Regions from separate parts of the Thermosediminibacter oceani DSM 16646 genome, predicted to be linked through region 2. Evidence: a T-box and tRNA genes for the amino acid it is inferred to sense, from the RefSeq annotation. Region 2 holds a T-box; the other holds one or more tRNA genes.

Region 1 (6,758 bases), 190 kb from region 2:
TTCCCGGTACCTACAAAGCCCGTGACACCGGGGGTGTTCCTAACCACGTGCCAGGAATCGTCGGTAACTATCATTTCCACAAGGACGTATCCCGGAAATATCTTGCGCTGGGTTACCTTCTTCTTCCCGTTTTTTATCTCAACTTCTTCCTCCACGGGGACCAGCACCCGGAAGATCTTGTCCTGCATTCCCATGGATTCCACGCGCTTTTCCAGGTTTGCCTTTACCTTGTTTTCGTAACCGGAATAAGTATGGATTACGTACCAGTTTTTAGACATATTTTACAAGGGGTAAAACCCCTGCCCTCCCTTATCGGAGAATCGTCTTCAGAACATTCATCAGAATGCTGTCAACTATCCATATAAAACCGCTAACCAGGGCTACGGATACAAGTACAACGATCGTGTATGACACCAGTTCATCCCTGGTAGGCCAGGTTACCTTTTTCAGTTCCGACCTGACTTCTTTAAAAAATCTGCTGCTTCTTTTTAAGAAACCTTCGCCGCCGGCTGCCATTAAGCATTATCCCCCTCAAAAGGAATCATTTATTTCTATTTCGTCTCTTTGTGCAGGGTGTGACGCCCGCAGAACTTGCAGTACTTTCTGAGTTCAAGTCGATCCGGGTCGTTTTTCTTATTCTTTTCGGTGTGGTAATTCCTGTGCTTGCATTCGGTGCACTCCAGCACTACGTTAACTCTCATCCGGACACCTCCTACCCCTTTAAGCTCAGTGCATTCGGAGTATATAGTAAGTCACTTAAATCAATTTATCATAATTCGTCTTTATTGTCAATAAAAAGGCAAAAATTAAGGGGAATCTCCCGATTCCCCCGTTTTGTTCCTTTATTCGATTATCTCGGTCACCACACCGGCCCCTACGGTCCTGCCACCCTCGCGGATAGCAAAGCGAAGGCCTTCTTCTATCGCTATGGGAGCTATAAGCTCGATCTCCATTACTACGTTGTCACCAGGCATGACCATCTCGGTGCCCTCGGGCAGCTTTATTACTCCAGTTACGTCGGTCGTCCTGAAGTAGAACTGCGGCCTGTATCCGTTGAAAAACGGTGTGTGCCTTCCCCCTTCTTCCTTCTTCAATACGTATACCTGGCCCTTGAATTTGGTGTGCGGATGTATGGATCCGGGTTTGGCTATTACCATACCCCTTTCTACTTCGTCCCTGTCTACGCCTCTCAAGAGTGCTCCGATGTTGTCTCCTGCTACCGCCTGGTCCAGGATCTTCCTGAACATCTCTACACCGGTCACTACGGTCTTCTTCTTCTCAGGAGCCAATCCTACTATCTCTACTTCGTCGCCTACTTTCAGGGTGCCCCTCTCTACTCTTCCGGTCACTACGGTGCCGCGCCCGGTTATGGTGAATACGTCTTCAACCGGCATGAGGAAGGGTTTGTCGGCGTCGCGCTCCGGTGTCGGTATATATTCGTCTACAGCGTCCATGAGCTGCCATATCTTGCCGCACCATTCGCATTCCCTCTTACCGCATCCGCATTCCAGAGCCTTTAATGCAGAACCCGCCACTACGGGTATCTCGTCGCCCGGGAATTCGTAGGAGGACAAGAGTTCCCTTACTTCCATTTCGACCAGTTCTAAAAGTTCTGGGTCGTCTACCATGTCTACTTTGTTCATGAATACTACGATGTAGGGTACGCCTACCTGCCTGGCAAGCAGTATGTGTTCCCTGGTCTGGGGCATGGGGCCGTCCGCTGCCGATACTACCAGGATGGCTCCGTCCATCTGGGCGGCTCCGGTAATCATGTTCTTTACGTAGTCGGCGTGGCCCGGGCAGTCCACGTGGGCGTAGTGCCTCTTTTCAGTCTCGTATTCCACGTGAGCCGTGGCTATTGTTATTCCGCGTTCCCTCTCTTCGGGAGCTTTGTCTATCTGGTCGTATGCTACGAAGTTGGCAAGCCCCGAGCTGGAAAGGGTTCGGGTAATCGCTGCCGTTAATGTGGTCTTTCCGTGGTCTACGTGGCCTATCGTACCTACGTTAACGTGAGGCTTCGTCCTCTCAAATTTTTGCTTTGCCATCGTGTTTCCTCCTTGTACAATATAGTTAGCTTTAATAATGTAATTAAGGGTCATTCAAAGTTTTTTGACAACCACACAGGAATTCTGATAAAACTTAGCTAATATTTCTCGTAGCGGCAGGGGACTTCGATCTTCCTCCTTGGGAAGCTCTTTCGCTGTCCCGAAATTAAGAGTGAAGCCCCTCCTCTATGAGATGTCTCGAATGAGCACGTTGCGGATGTAGCTTGCTGCATGCCTCGAGTTACGCGCAAGGTTGAGACTTATAGAGGATTGCGGGAACCCTGCCTAATTCAGTGAAAGCGAGGATGTAAATCATGTTCTATGGCGGTATTGATGTGGCTAAACACAGTCACGAAGTATGCCTCGTAAACGACTCCGGTGATATAGTCTTAAAGATGCATCTAGACAATAACCATAAAGGGATGAATAAGCTTTTGCAGGCATTGGAAAGACTCGGTTTAAAGCCTGATGACGTAAAGTTCTGCTTAGAGGCCACCGGCCATTACTGGCTCCCTATCTACTGCTACCTCACTAACCAGGGATTTGAACTTCATGTCATCAATCCCATTCAGTCGGATGCTTTGCGGAATCTCTATGTGCGTAAAACTAAAACCGACCAAAAAGATGCTCTGCTCCTTGCTGACTTGCTGCGATTGGGAAGAGCCCCCGAGACCAGACTCCCTTCCGAAACAACCCTCAAATTGCAGTCGCTCTCCCGACTCCGCTTTGAGTTCGTACGCCAGGTCGGTGGCCTTAAGAACAGGGTGCTTGGTATTTTGGATAGGATTTTCCCTGAATACCCAGACTGCTTCTCCGATGTGTTTATCCGGACTTCAAGGGAGCTGCTTAAATCTTACCCGGAGCCGGAAGAATTAGCCGAAGTGGACCTTTCAGAGTTATCTGCTTTCCTGAAAGAACATTCCCGCGGTCGGTTCGGTGAAGAAAGAGCTAAAAAGATTCAATCTCTGGCTAAGGGGACCTTCGGTATCACAATGGCTTTAGACGCTTTCACATTACAGCTTCGTTTGTTGGTTGAGCAAATTGAATTTATTGAAGAACAGATAAAGGTTATTGAAGATGCAATTAACGAGGTTATGGAGGAGCTTCGTCCTAGTAAGGATACCCCTTATCGCCACGTAATTGAAACTATTCCAGGTATTGGCCCTGTCCTGGCTGCCGCAATTATCGGTGAGATAGGTGATATTTCTCGTTTCCCTAACCCCCGGGCTCTCGTAGCTTATGCCGGTTTAGATGCTACAGTCAGGGCTTCAGGATTGTTTGAGGGTACTCGTAACCGTATGTCTAAACGCGGTTCCCCTGTTTTAAGAAACAGCTTGTGGTTAGCCGCTGTTTCAGCCCGCCGTTTTAACCCGGAGTTGAGGGCTTATTATGAGCAAAAACGCAGCCAGGGAAAGCACTCGAATGTTGCTACAGGAGCCGTTGCAAGAAAACTTGTTCACCTGATCTACTCTCTCTGGAAGGATAACCGGCCGTATGACCCGGATTATCAATGGTCTCCTCCCGGCAAAAATGCGTGAACAGAATTTCTATGTGATTGTCAAGAAATTTTTGCTCTAGCCTATTGACTTTTCATAGCACGTCTTAATTATGTAGAATAAAATATAAAAAAATACTCGTCCACTATATTATAACCAAATAAAATCCAATTTTCAAATAGTTTCAATACAAAAATGGAGCCCACGACCGGGATCGAACCGGTGACCTCCGCCTTACCAAGGCGACGCTCTGCCGACTGAGCTACGTGGGCACTATGGTGGCGGGGGCTGGATTTGAACCAGCGGCCTTCGGGTTATGAGCCCGACGAGCTACCAGACTGCTCCACCCCGCGACGTTATTTTTTTGGAGCGGGAAACGGGATTTGAACCCGCGACACCCAGCTTGGAAGGCTGGTGCTCTGCCATCTGAGCTATTCCCGCAGGTATGGTGGAGAGAGGTGGATTCGAACCACCGAAGGCATCGCCAGCAGATTTACAGTCTGCCCCCTTTGGCCAGCTTGGGTATCTCTCCATTAATCTTGCTCTATATATTATAAAAATAAAAATCGTTTTGGTCAATAGTTTTTTTCTTCCTAAATATCCCTTACTTCTAGGTATTTTTCCAGCTTCCTCTTGACCCTCTGCAGGGCGTTGTCGATGGACTTTACATGCCTCCTCAATTCCTTGGCGATCTCCTGGTAAGACTTGCCGTTCAGGTAGGATATGAGCACTTCCCACTCCAGCTTGCTCAGGATTTCGCCCATTTTGCCTTCTATGTCCTCAACTTCTTCCCTACTGATTATGAGTTCCTCCGGGTCGGTGATCTTCACCTCGGAAAGCACATCCAGCAGCGTCCTCTCCGAGTCTTCGTCGTAAATCGGCTTATTCAGGGAAATGTACGAATTTAGCGGAATGTGCTTTTGGCGGGTGGCAGTTTTAATGGCCGTGATGATCTGCCTGGTTATGCAGAGCTCCGCAAAGGCCTTGAAAGACGATAGCTTATCGGGGTTGAAATCCCTGATCGCTTTATAAAGGCCGATCATACCTTCCTGGATAATGTCTTCTTTATCTGCACCGATCAGGAAATAGGATCTGGCCTTGGACTTGACAAAATTTTTATATTTATTGATCAGGTATTCCAGAGCTTCCCGGCTGCCTCTCCTGGCTTCGTATACTACCTCTTCGTCCTGCATGTCCTCATAGTAAGCGTAGTCGTTTTTATGAAGCCCCGCATTCACACTATCGCCCCCTGCCGAAATAAACCCACGTAATTCATTATATCTCATAGGATTCCGAGTAGTCAAGCTCCCCCGCCGTTTTTTAGGCGCTCAATGATCTGGCTCCATATCTTCTTGTCTATCCTTTCCTCCAGGGTATGCCTTTCCAGCCGGCGCCTTTCCTCCTGCTTCCTCCTTTTTTCGATCAGGTCCTTTATTTCCTGGTGCAGCTCCCTGGCGGAAACGCGGATAGCGCCGCGGCCCATGACTATTTGCTGTTCTATCCAGTCGGAGGTGGCAACCCTTACCCTCTGTCCCATGGACATGGAATCCACCGTTTTTTCTATATAGTTGTCGGCGGTTTCCCCTTCTTTGGTAAAGACTACCTCCACGCCGTTTACGCGGTAGATGATGCGCCTACCTCCTTCTACCTGGTGGGCGTCGAATACTATGATGACATTTATCCCCGTCTGAGCCGCATAATCGGCCATAATGTCTATCAGTTTTTCCCTGGCGGCCTCCAGGTTCAGGCTCTTTGCCTCAACGAGCTCAGGCCAGGCATTTATGACATTATAGCCGTCTACAAATAAATATTCCTCATATTTTTCAGTCATGCCTTCCTTCCCTTTGCCTCAAAATTTCGTATCCGAGGACAGCAGCGGCTACTGCGGCATTCAGTGAAGGCACATGACCCCGCATGGGAAGCTTAACCAAAAGGTCGCACTTTTCTCTGACCAGCCTGCCCAGCCCTTTGTCTTCTCCCCCGATGACCAGAGCTACTGGTCCGGTCAGGTCCACCCGGTGGTAGGGTTCACCGTCCATGTCAGCCCCCACCACCCACAACCCCTTTTCTTTGAGGCATTCCAGGGTTGAGGCGATATTGGTGACCCTTGCCACATTTACGTACCCGGCAGCCCCTTCCGACACCTTTACCACGGCCGGCGTTACTCCGCAGGCCCTTCTCTTCGGGATGATCACGCCGTGGACCCCCAGGCAGTCGGCTGTGCGCAGGATGCTGCCCAGATTCTGGGGGTCGGTGATCTCGTTTAGCACGAAGACGAAAGGAGCTTCCCGGCGCCGTTCCGCCGTTTCAAGGATGTCGTCCACCGAGACGTATTCCTTCGGGGAAGACAGGGCGATAACACCCTGAGGGTTTCGGGTCCGGGCCATGTGCTCGAAACTCTTCGGGTCAAGCTCGACCACCGGTATACCGGAGCTTCTTGCAAGCTCCCTTATCTTCTGCATAACCCCGTGCCTTTCCCCTTTTTTTATATAGATTTTATTTAAAGGCATGCTGGCCGAAAGGGCTTCCAGCACGGCATTTCTGCCCTCTATTCTGGCCTCATTTTTATCTTCCAGAATCACTATCCCTCCCCGGAATTTGATGATATAATTGAGTTAAAAGGCTTGTACCAATGATATTTAAATTTGCCTTAAAAGTCAAGGAGGCGAGTAATCATGAGGGTAAAAGTTTTAACCCATACTCCCGAACCGGAAAAAACCGTAGCCGCCGCGGCCCGCTTATGCTATTCCAACGCAGGGGCCTGCGAGATCATGGAAAACCTGACCGAGGAAAAGATATCTTCTTTTATACAGAAATTGATGGACATGGGACACATGTCCCCCACCGAACACGTAACCTTCACCTTCGCCATCGAGGGTGTCAGCCGCACGCTGCTAGCCCAGCTCACCCGCCACCGGATAGCGTCTTACTCGGTCCAGAGCCTGAGGTATAACAATCCCTTTAAGGAAGAACTCAAAAAAGAAGATGAAACAGAAGCGGCAAAGCTCAAATCGGAAAACGAAACCTACCTGAAGGGCTTTCTTTACGCCGGCGGGGAAAAAGCTCTTTATAAGAGCTTTATAGAGGAATCCGGCGTTTTACCGGCCCTTCCCGAAGAAATCCCCGAAGAAAACCTCTCCCACTACGTCAGAGGCATTTTCGACGCGGCGGGAGAAATATCCAACGGCAGCTTTACGATATCCTTTCCCGGAACGTT
Region 2 (6,758 bases):
GGGATACCCCTCTGGCTTGACCTTATTGACAAAAAGGTGAAGATATCGGACGCGACCATAGAGGGGCTTTTAAAGACGTACCTGGGGCAAGATTACGCCGAATTCCTGACGCCCAAGCGGGCGAAACGCAGTCCGTAGGTGTTGGTTTCAAACGAAAAGGCATACGGCGCCGGGTTCGGATCCCATCGGTCACGGCTTACTTTTGAAACTATGGTGAAAGGAGAAACCAAGATGCAGGTGGTGGGTCTTACTACTCCTCAGGAAATTTTTGTGGCTTCCAAGGAAAGGAAGTTTAGGATAAACGAGATACTGGTGATAGACGACCCCTACCAGGGCCCGCTTATAGGCGAGGTGGTGGAGGCCAATTCTTACAACCGCTTCATACCCCTTTCCATAAACCACGACTTTATCGACGCCCGGGTGCTGGAGTCCCTGGAGCGCCTGGGATACTCCATCAGCGAGGACGAGATAAATATAGCGAGGGTCAAGCTTATGACCGAGGCCAGCTTCCCGGTGACTACCGGGGCTAAAGCGCATCTCCCGGAGTTTTCGGAGGTGAGGGATTTTCTGGTCAGGTCTGACGCAGAAGGCGGGCTTGCCCTGGGGGAGATAAAAAACACCGAGGAAACGGCTTCAACCATGGACGAAAACTTAAAGGGCCTTTTTTACGTCTACTCCAGAGGGGAAAGGTACAGGACCAGAAACGTGCCCTTCCTGCTGGACCTGAAGTCCTTCCAGCAGTACCCGCACATTGGTATTTTCGGCGGGTCCGGTTCTGGCAAATCCTACGGACTTCGGGTCATAATGGAAGAGCTCATGATGAAAGGAATCCCCTCGATAATTCTGGATCCCCATTACGAGATGGATTTTTCTGCGATGGAAGAAGGGCTGGAAGGCGCGCCCGATTTCAGGGGCGCTTTTAGAAAATTTCAGATCGGCGAAGATATCGGCGTGGAATTCCTGGCTCTCGGGAAAAGGGACCTTTTGGACCTACTGTCCGCTGTAAAGCCCCTGACCGAGGCCATGAGCAGCGCCGTGGAGATCCTGCACCGCAGGGGTGACACTTTCATTAGCTTTTCTTCACGCCTGGAGCTGCTGGCCGAGGCCCTTGAGCTGGGGCGGATCAGGATAGAAAAGATGCTGCAGCAGGATTTGGAGCCGGCGGAGAGGGAAAAATATAAAAAAATGAAGGAGCTCATAGAGGAATACCCCAACATACCGCTGGTGTCGGTGCAGGGTATAGCCTGGAGGCTGAGGCGGCTCCACGCTTCGGGCATATTCAATTACGACATAAAGCCGGTGAAGGAAGCACTGCTGTCGGGCAAGCTGGCGGTTATACAGGGTCCCATCTGGCTGCTGCAGGTGTTCTCTACATACCTCCTTTCCAACCTTTACAGGGCGAGGCGGGATTACAAGGACGGCGAGCTCAGGGGACAGAACACTGCCGATTACTTCCCGCCCTTTGTGATAGCCACCGATGAGGCCCACAATTTCGCCCCCAAGGGGAGGGATGCCGCCAGCAAGGGCGTGATAACCGAGATTGCTCAAGAAGGCAGGAAATACGGGGTCTTTCTGGTGCTGGCCACCCAGAGGCCGACGCTGCTGGATGAGACGGTGACCGCCCAGCTCAACACGAAAATAATCTTCAGGACGGTGAGGGGCCACGACATTGCCACCATCACCGAAGAGACCGATATAGGAGCGGAAGAGGCGCGGCGGCTCCCGTACCTGCCGTCCGGCGACGCCTTCGTTTCCTCGCCGCTTTTCGGGAGGACCGTGGCCATAAGGGTGAGGTACCCGTATACCAGGAGCCCGCATACCCTGAACCCCTTCGACGAGCTAAAGCGTTACAGGGTGAGCGCCGAAGAAAAGCTTTTCGGACTTTTAGAGCCGCATCTTCCCGTTTACGACACAAACCTGTTGCAGGTGCTCCAGGCCATAAATACCGATGCGCCGGAATTAAAATTGGAGGTAAAGACACTTAAGGAAAGCCTTGACAACCTGGTGAAGAGCGGCAGGCTAAAAAAGACGGAAACCCCCTTTGGGGCAATGTACCACTCCTGAACTTGACAATATATTCCGGCCGTGCTATTATATTATGCAATACAAAAAGGCGATGACGGGAAGAGTAAGCAGGGAATGCGGTTAAAGAGAGCCGGGGAAGGTGAGAGCCGGTACCGAGAACCCTGCCGAACATGGCCCCCGAGCTTGTGCCGCTGAAATGAAAAGTAGGCGGTGACGGCCAGGTCCGTTAAAACCTCAGAGGCCTTAAAGGCGAATTAGGGTGGTACCGCGGGTATGCCCCCGCCCCTTCATGGGGCGGGGGTTTTTTAATGAGAGCAAAATGGGTAACGGTACTGCAGAATCGAAATTTGGGAGGGACGATGATGAAAGACAGGATCTTTTACATTACAACCCCCATTTACTACGTCAACGCCCAGCCGCACATAGGCCACGCTTACACCACCATCGTGGCCGATTTCCTGGCCCGCTGGCACCGGCTCGCCGGGTACGACACCTTTTTCCTCACCGGTACCGACGAGCACGGCGAGAAGATAGCTCAGGCTGCTCAGAAGAACGGGGAGGAACCTCAGGCCTTTGTCGACCGGGTGAGCGCCCGTTTCAGGGAAGCCTGGGAAAAGCTCTGCATCGAGTACGATGACTTCATCCGCACCACGGATGAGAGGCACAAAAAAGTAGTGCAGTATGTGCTCCAAAAGGTTTACGACGCCGGAGATATCTATTACGGCGAGTACGAGGGCCTATACTGCGTGGGGTGCGAGCGCTTCCTCACTGAGAAGGAGCTGGTCGACGGCCGCTGCCCCGACCACGGCACGGTGCCGGAAAGGAGGCGGGAGGGCAACTACTTCTTCCGCATGGAGAAGTACCGGGAATGGCTGAGGGACTACATCCAGGCCAATCCGGATTTCATCCGCCCCGAAGGATACCGGAACGAGGTACTTTCGATGCTCTCGGAGCCGGTAGGCGATCTTTCCATATCCCGGCCCCGCCAGCGGGTTCCCTGGGGGATTCCGCTGCCCTGGGACGAGGACCACGTCACCTACGTCTGGTTCGACGCGCTCTTGAACTACGTCTCCGCCCTGGGTTACCCTGATGGTGAAAAATACCACCGGTTCTGGACTCACGCCTGGCACCTTGTAGGCAAGGATATATTAAAACCCCACGCCGTATTCTGGCCCACGATGCTCAAATCCGCCGGGATTCCGCTGTACCGCCACCTGAACGTGGGCGGCTTCCTGCTGGGCCCCGACGGGCGGAAGATGTCCAAGAGCCTGGGTAACGTGGTGGACCCCTTTGCCCTGGCGGAAAAATACGGGCCAGATGTGGTGCGCTACTACCTGCTGCGCGAACTGCCCTACGGCCAGGACGGTGCGGTGGGAGAACCGGGCCTTGTAGAGAGATACAACGCTGACCTGGCCAACGACCTGGGCAATCTGCTTTCGCGCACGGTCACCATGATCGAGAAGTTCTACAGCGGCTATATACCGGCTCCGGGGCTTTCCGAAGGACCGGACCATGAACTCATCGCCTTAGCCGAAGGGCTGCCGGACCGACTGGAGAACCTCATAAACGGGCTTGAAATCACCGAAGCCCTAAAAGAGATCTGGAAGTTCATCGGAAGGGCCAACAAGTACATCGACGAGACGGCGCCCTGGACCCTGGCGAAAGACCCGGCCAAAAAGGAGCGCCTGGCAACGGTAATCTATAACCTGGCGGAAGCCCTCCGCATCATATCGGTGCACATATCCCCGGTAATGCCCAATACGTCAGGGGAAATCAGGCGGCAGCTGGGCATCGCCGACGAAGGCCTTTTCACCTGGGAAAGCGTCCGCAAATGGGGACGTCTGCCCGCAGGCTTGAAGATAGGCGGGAAACGGATAATATTCCCGAGAATAGAAAACAAATCCGCATCAGGGAAGGAGGCAAAAGCTGTGGAGCAGAAAGATACAGCGGTAAACCGCGACGAAAGCCGGGAAGGCCTGATAACGATAGACGACTTTGCTAAAATAGACCTTCGGGTGGCGGTGGTGCTGGAGGCCGAAAGGATCGAGGGAGCCGATAAGCTCCTAAAACTCAAGGTGAAGATAGGGGAAGAAGAGCGGCAGATAGTCGCCGGCATAGCAAAGCATTACACCCCCGAAGAACTGGTCGGGAAGAAGATCGTTGTGGTGGCAAACTTAAAGCCCGCGAAACTCAGAGGGGTGGAATCCCAGGGTATGCTCCTTGCTGCATCGACGAAGGATAAACTCACTCTCGTCACGGTGGAAAACGACATAGAACCGGGGGCCAAGGTAAAGTAAGGGGTGATATAATGCTGGTCGATGTTCACGCCCACCTGGACGATGAGGCTTTTGACGGTGACAGGGACCAGCTGCTGGAAGAAATAAAAAGCCAGGGTATAAAGGTCATAAATGCCGGCACGGACCTGGAGACCAGCCGCTTTTCCCTGCAGCTTGCCCGGGAGTACGGGTTCGTGTACGCCTGCGTCGGTGTGCACCCTCACGAGGCCTCCCGGGTTCCTGCCGATTACCTCGATGCCTTACGGGAAATGGCCCGGGATCCGAAGGTGGTGGCCATAGGGGAAATCGGCCTGGACTACCACTACAATTTTTCCCCCGGGGATGTGCAAAAAGAAGTTTTCGAGGAACAGCTTTCCCTGGCCCGGGAACTGGGTCTCCCGGTGGTTGTGCACAGCCGGGAGGCTGATTGCGACACCCTGGAAATTTTGAAAAAATCGGGTGTTCGAAAGAGTCTCATGCACTGTTATTCCGGAAGCCCGGAAATGGCGGCGGAGCTTGCAGAGCTCGGATTTTACTTCTCCTTCGGCGGCCCCCTGACCTTCAAAAACGCCGCGAAAACGAGAGAGGTGGCCGCCGGCCTTCCCCGCGACCGGGTTCTTATAGAGACCGACTGTCCCTACCTCACGCCGGAACCCTTCCGGGGGAAGAGAAACGATCCCACCCGTTTGCCTTATATAGCCGCGGCCCTGGCCCAAATCTGGAGGGTACCGGTGGAAGAGGTGGTGGAAATCACCTGCCGCAATGCGGTGAGCCTGTTTAATATTGATCTTAAGCCGGGGCGCCGTTAAGCCAAAACAACTCGGGCGTATTTTAATTTTGCTGCGTTTGTGTTAAAATAACAGCGTTGCATCAAAATCAAACTTAATGGACGGTGTAATGGATATGATAGCTTATCCCATAGGAGATTCTCTATACCTTAACATCACCAACCGGTGCCCCAACAGGTGCTCCTTCTGCATAAGGCAGTTGGGCGACGGGATCGAAGGGTACAACCTGTGGCTGGATAAGGAGCCTACGACGAAGGAGATTATCGAGGCTATAGGGGATCCTAGCGGGTACAGGGAAGTGGTGTTCTGCGGCTACGGGGAACCGCTCATGCGCCTGCAGGTGGTCCTCGACGTGGCCCGCTACCTTAAAAAGAATTATCCGAACCTGCCGATAAGGATAAATACCAACGGCCTGGCCAACCTAATATACGGCGAGGACATTACCCCGCAGTTCAAGGGGCTCATTGATACGGTTTCCATAAGCCTCAATGCGGAAAACGCCCAAAAGTACCACGAACTGTGCCGTTCGGATTACGGAGAGGATGCCTTTTTCTCCGTGCTGGAATTTGCGAGAAGGTGCAAGAACTACGTGCCCAAGGTGGTACTGACGGTGGTAGACGTCCCGGGGATCGATATAGAAAAATGCAAAAGGATTGCCGAGGAACTCGGCGTTGGTTTCAGAGTGAGGCATTACGAGGGTAAGGACGGGGAAGAGAATTGAACGCCAGGGCTATAATGAGAGAGTTCGGCATAAGGCCCAGCAAACGCCTGGGCCAGCACTTTCTCATTGATGAGGCTCCTTTATATAAGATGCTGGAAGCCGCACGGCTGAATGAGAGCGACGAGGTCCTGGAGATAGGTCCGGGCCTCGGGGTGCTCACCCTTGAACTTTGCCGGCGTGCAAAGAAAGTGGTAGCCGTGGAAAAGGATCCGAACCTTATCCCGGTGCTGGAAAAATTGACAAAAAGTTATAATAATATTTGTTTATTGCGGGAAGATGTGTTAAAATTAGATATGGAAAAGCTATGGCGGGAGTACTTCGACGGGAAGTTCAAGGTCGTGGCTAATCTCCCCTATTATATAACCAGTCCGGTGATAATGAAGATAATAAATAACCGCCATTTGATCGAAATGGCGGTTATTATGATACAAAAGGAAGTGGCTCACCGGCTGGTGGCCGCGCCGGGCAATAAGGACTACGGCATACTATCCGTGGCTGTGCAGCTTTACGCCGACGTGGATCTGGTATGCCATGTGGGAAGGTCGGCCTTCCTGCCGCCTCCGAAGGTGGATTCGGCGGTGGTAAGGCTGGTGTTGAAGGAGGGGTCCGCAGTACCCCTTGAAGACGAAAGGCTGTTTTTCAAGGTTGTGGAGGCCGCCTTCGGCGAAAGGCGAAAGACCGTCAAAAACTCCCTCAGGAGCAGGCTTTCGCTTTTCGCCGGCGATGTGGAAGAAGCGCTCGAAAGGGCGGGAATCGACGGCTCCCGCCGGGCCGAAACGCTGACCATAGAGGAGTTTGCAGCCTTGGCGCGGGAAATAAAAGACTATTTAAAGGACTGTTCATAAAGCGTAAGTGGATGGGCTTTAGGCGCATATAATTTGAAGATGGGGGCCTCTGTACATATATTGAGTTTTATTTCTTGAGGATGTGATTTATATGTACTTTATC

The links. The T-box of region 2 lies ahead of metG (methionine--tRNA ligase). A T-box ahead of a tRNA ligase gene usually reads a tRNA of that ligase, here a tRNA-Met.
Region 1: it has a tRNA-Met gene. The T-box ahead of metG (methionine--tRNA ligase) is inferred to sense a tRNA for this amino acid. The anticodon was not compared.

What each region holds. Positions count from the first base shown of each region.
Region 1 covers NC_014377.1:2,111,400-2,118,157, forward strand. The annotation lists gene nusG (transcription termination/antitermination protein NusG) at 1-278, opposite strand, end outside; gene secE (preprotein translocase subunit SecE) at 310-516, opposite strand; gene rpmG (50S ribosomal protein L33) at 552-701, opposite strand; gene tuf (elongation factor Tu) at 843-2,045, opposite strand; gene TOCE_RS10600 (IS110 family RNA-guided transposase) at 2,360-3,583, shown strand; tRNA gene TOCE_RS10605 (tRNA-Thr) at 3,738-3,813, opposite strand; tRNA gene TOCE_RS10610 (tRNA-Met) at 3,818-3,894, opposite strand; tRNA gene TOCE_RS10615 (tRNA-Gly) at 3,907-3,982, opposite strand; tRNA gene TOCE_RS10620 (tRNA-Tyr) at 3,988-4,073, opposite strand; gene sigH (RNA polymerase sporulation sigma factor SigH) at 4,135-4,779, opposite strand; gene TOCE_RS10630 (NYN domain-containing protein) at 4,842-5,372, opposite strand; gene rlmB (23S rRNA (guanosine(2251)-2'-O)-methyltransferase RlmB) at 5,365-6,123, opposite strand; partial or broken gene thyX (FAD-dependent thymidylate synthase) at 6,217-6,492, shown strand; gene thyX (FAD-dependent thymidylate synthase) at 6,571-6,758, shown strand, end outside.
Region 2 covers NC_014377.1:23,459-30,216, forward strand. The annotation lists gene TOCE_RS00135 (DNA double-strand break repair nuclease NurA) at 1-138, shown strand, start outside; gene TOCE_RS00140 (ATP-binding protein) at 232-2,064, shown strand; T-box leader at 2,108-2,315, shown strand; gene metG (methionine--tRNA ligase) at 2,388-4,322, shown strand; gene TOCE_RS00150 (TatD family hydrolase) at 4,334-5,110, shown strand; gene TOCE_RS00155 (TatD family nuclease-associated radical SAM protein) at 5,199-5,810, shown strand; gene rsmA (16S rRNA (adenine(1518)-N(6)/adenine(1519)-N(6))-dimethyltransferase RsmA) at 5,807-6,655, shown strand; gene TOCE_RS00165 (ribonuclease H-like YkuK family protein) at 6,747-6,758, shown strand, end outside.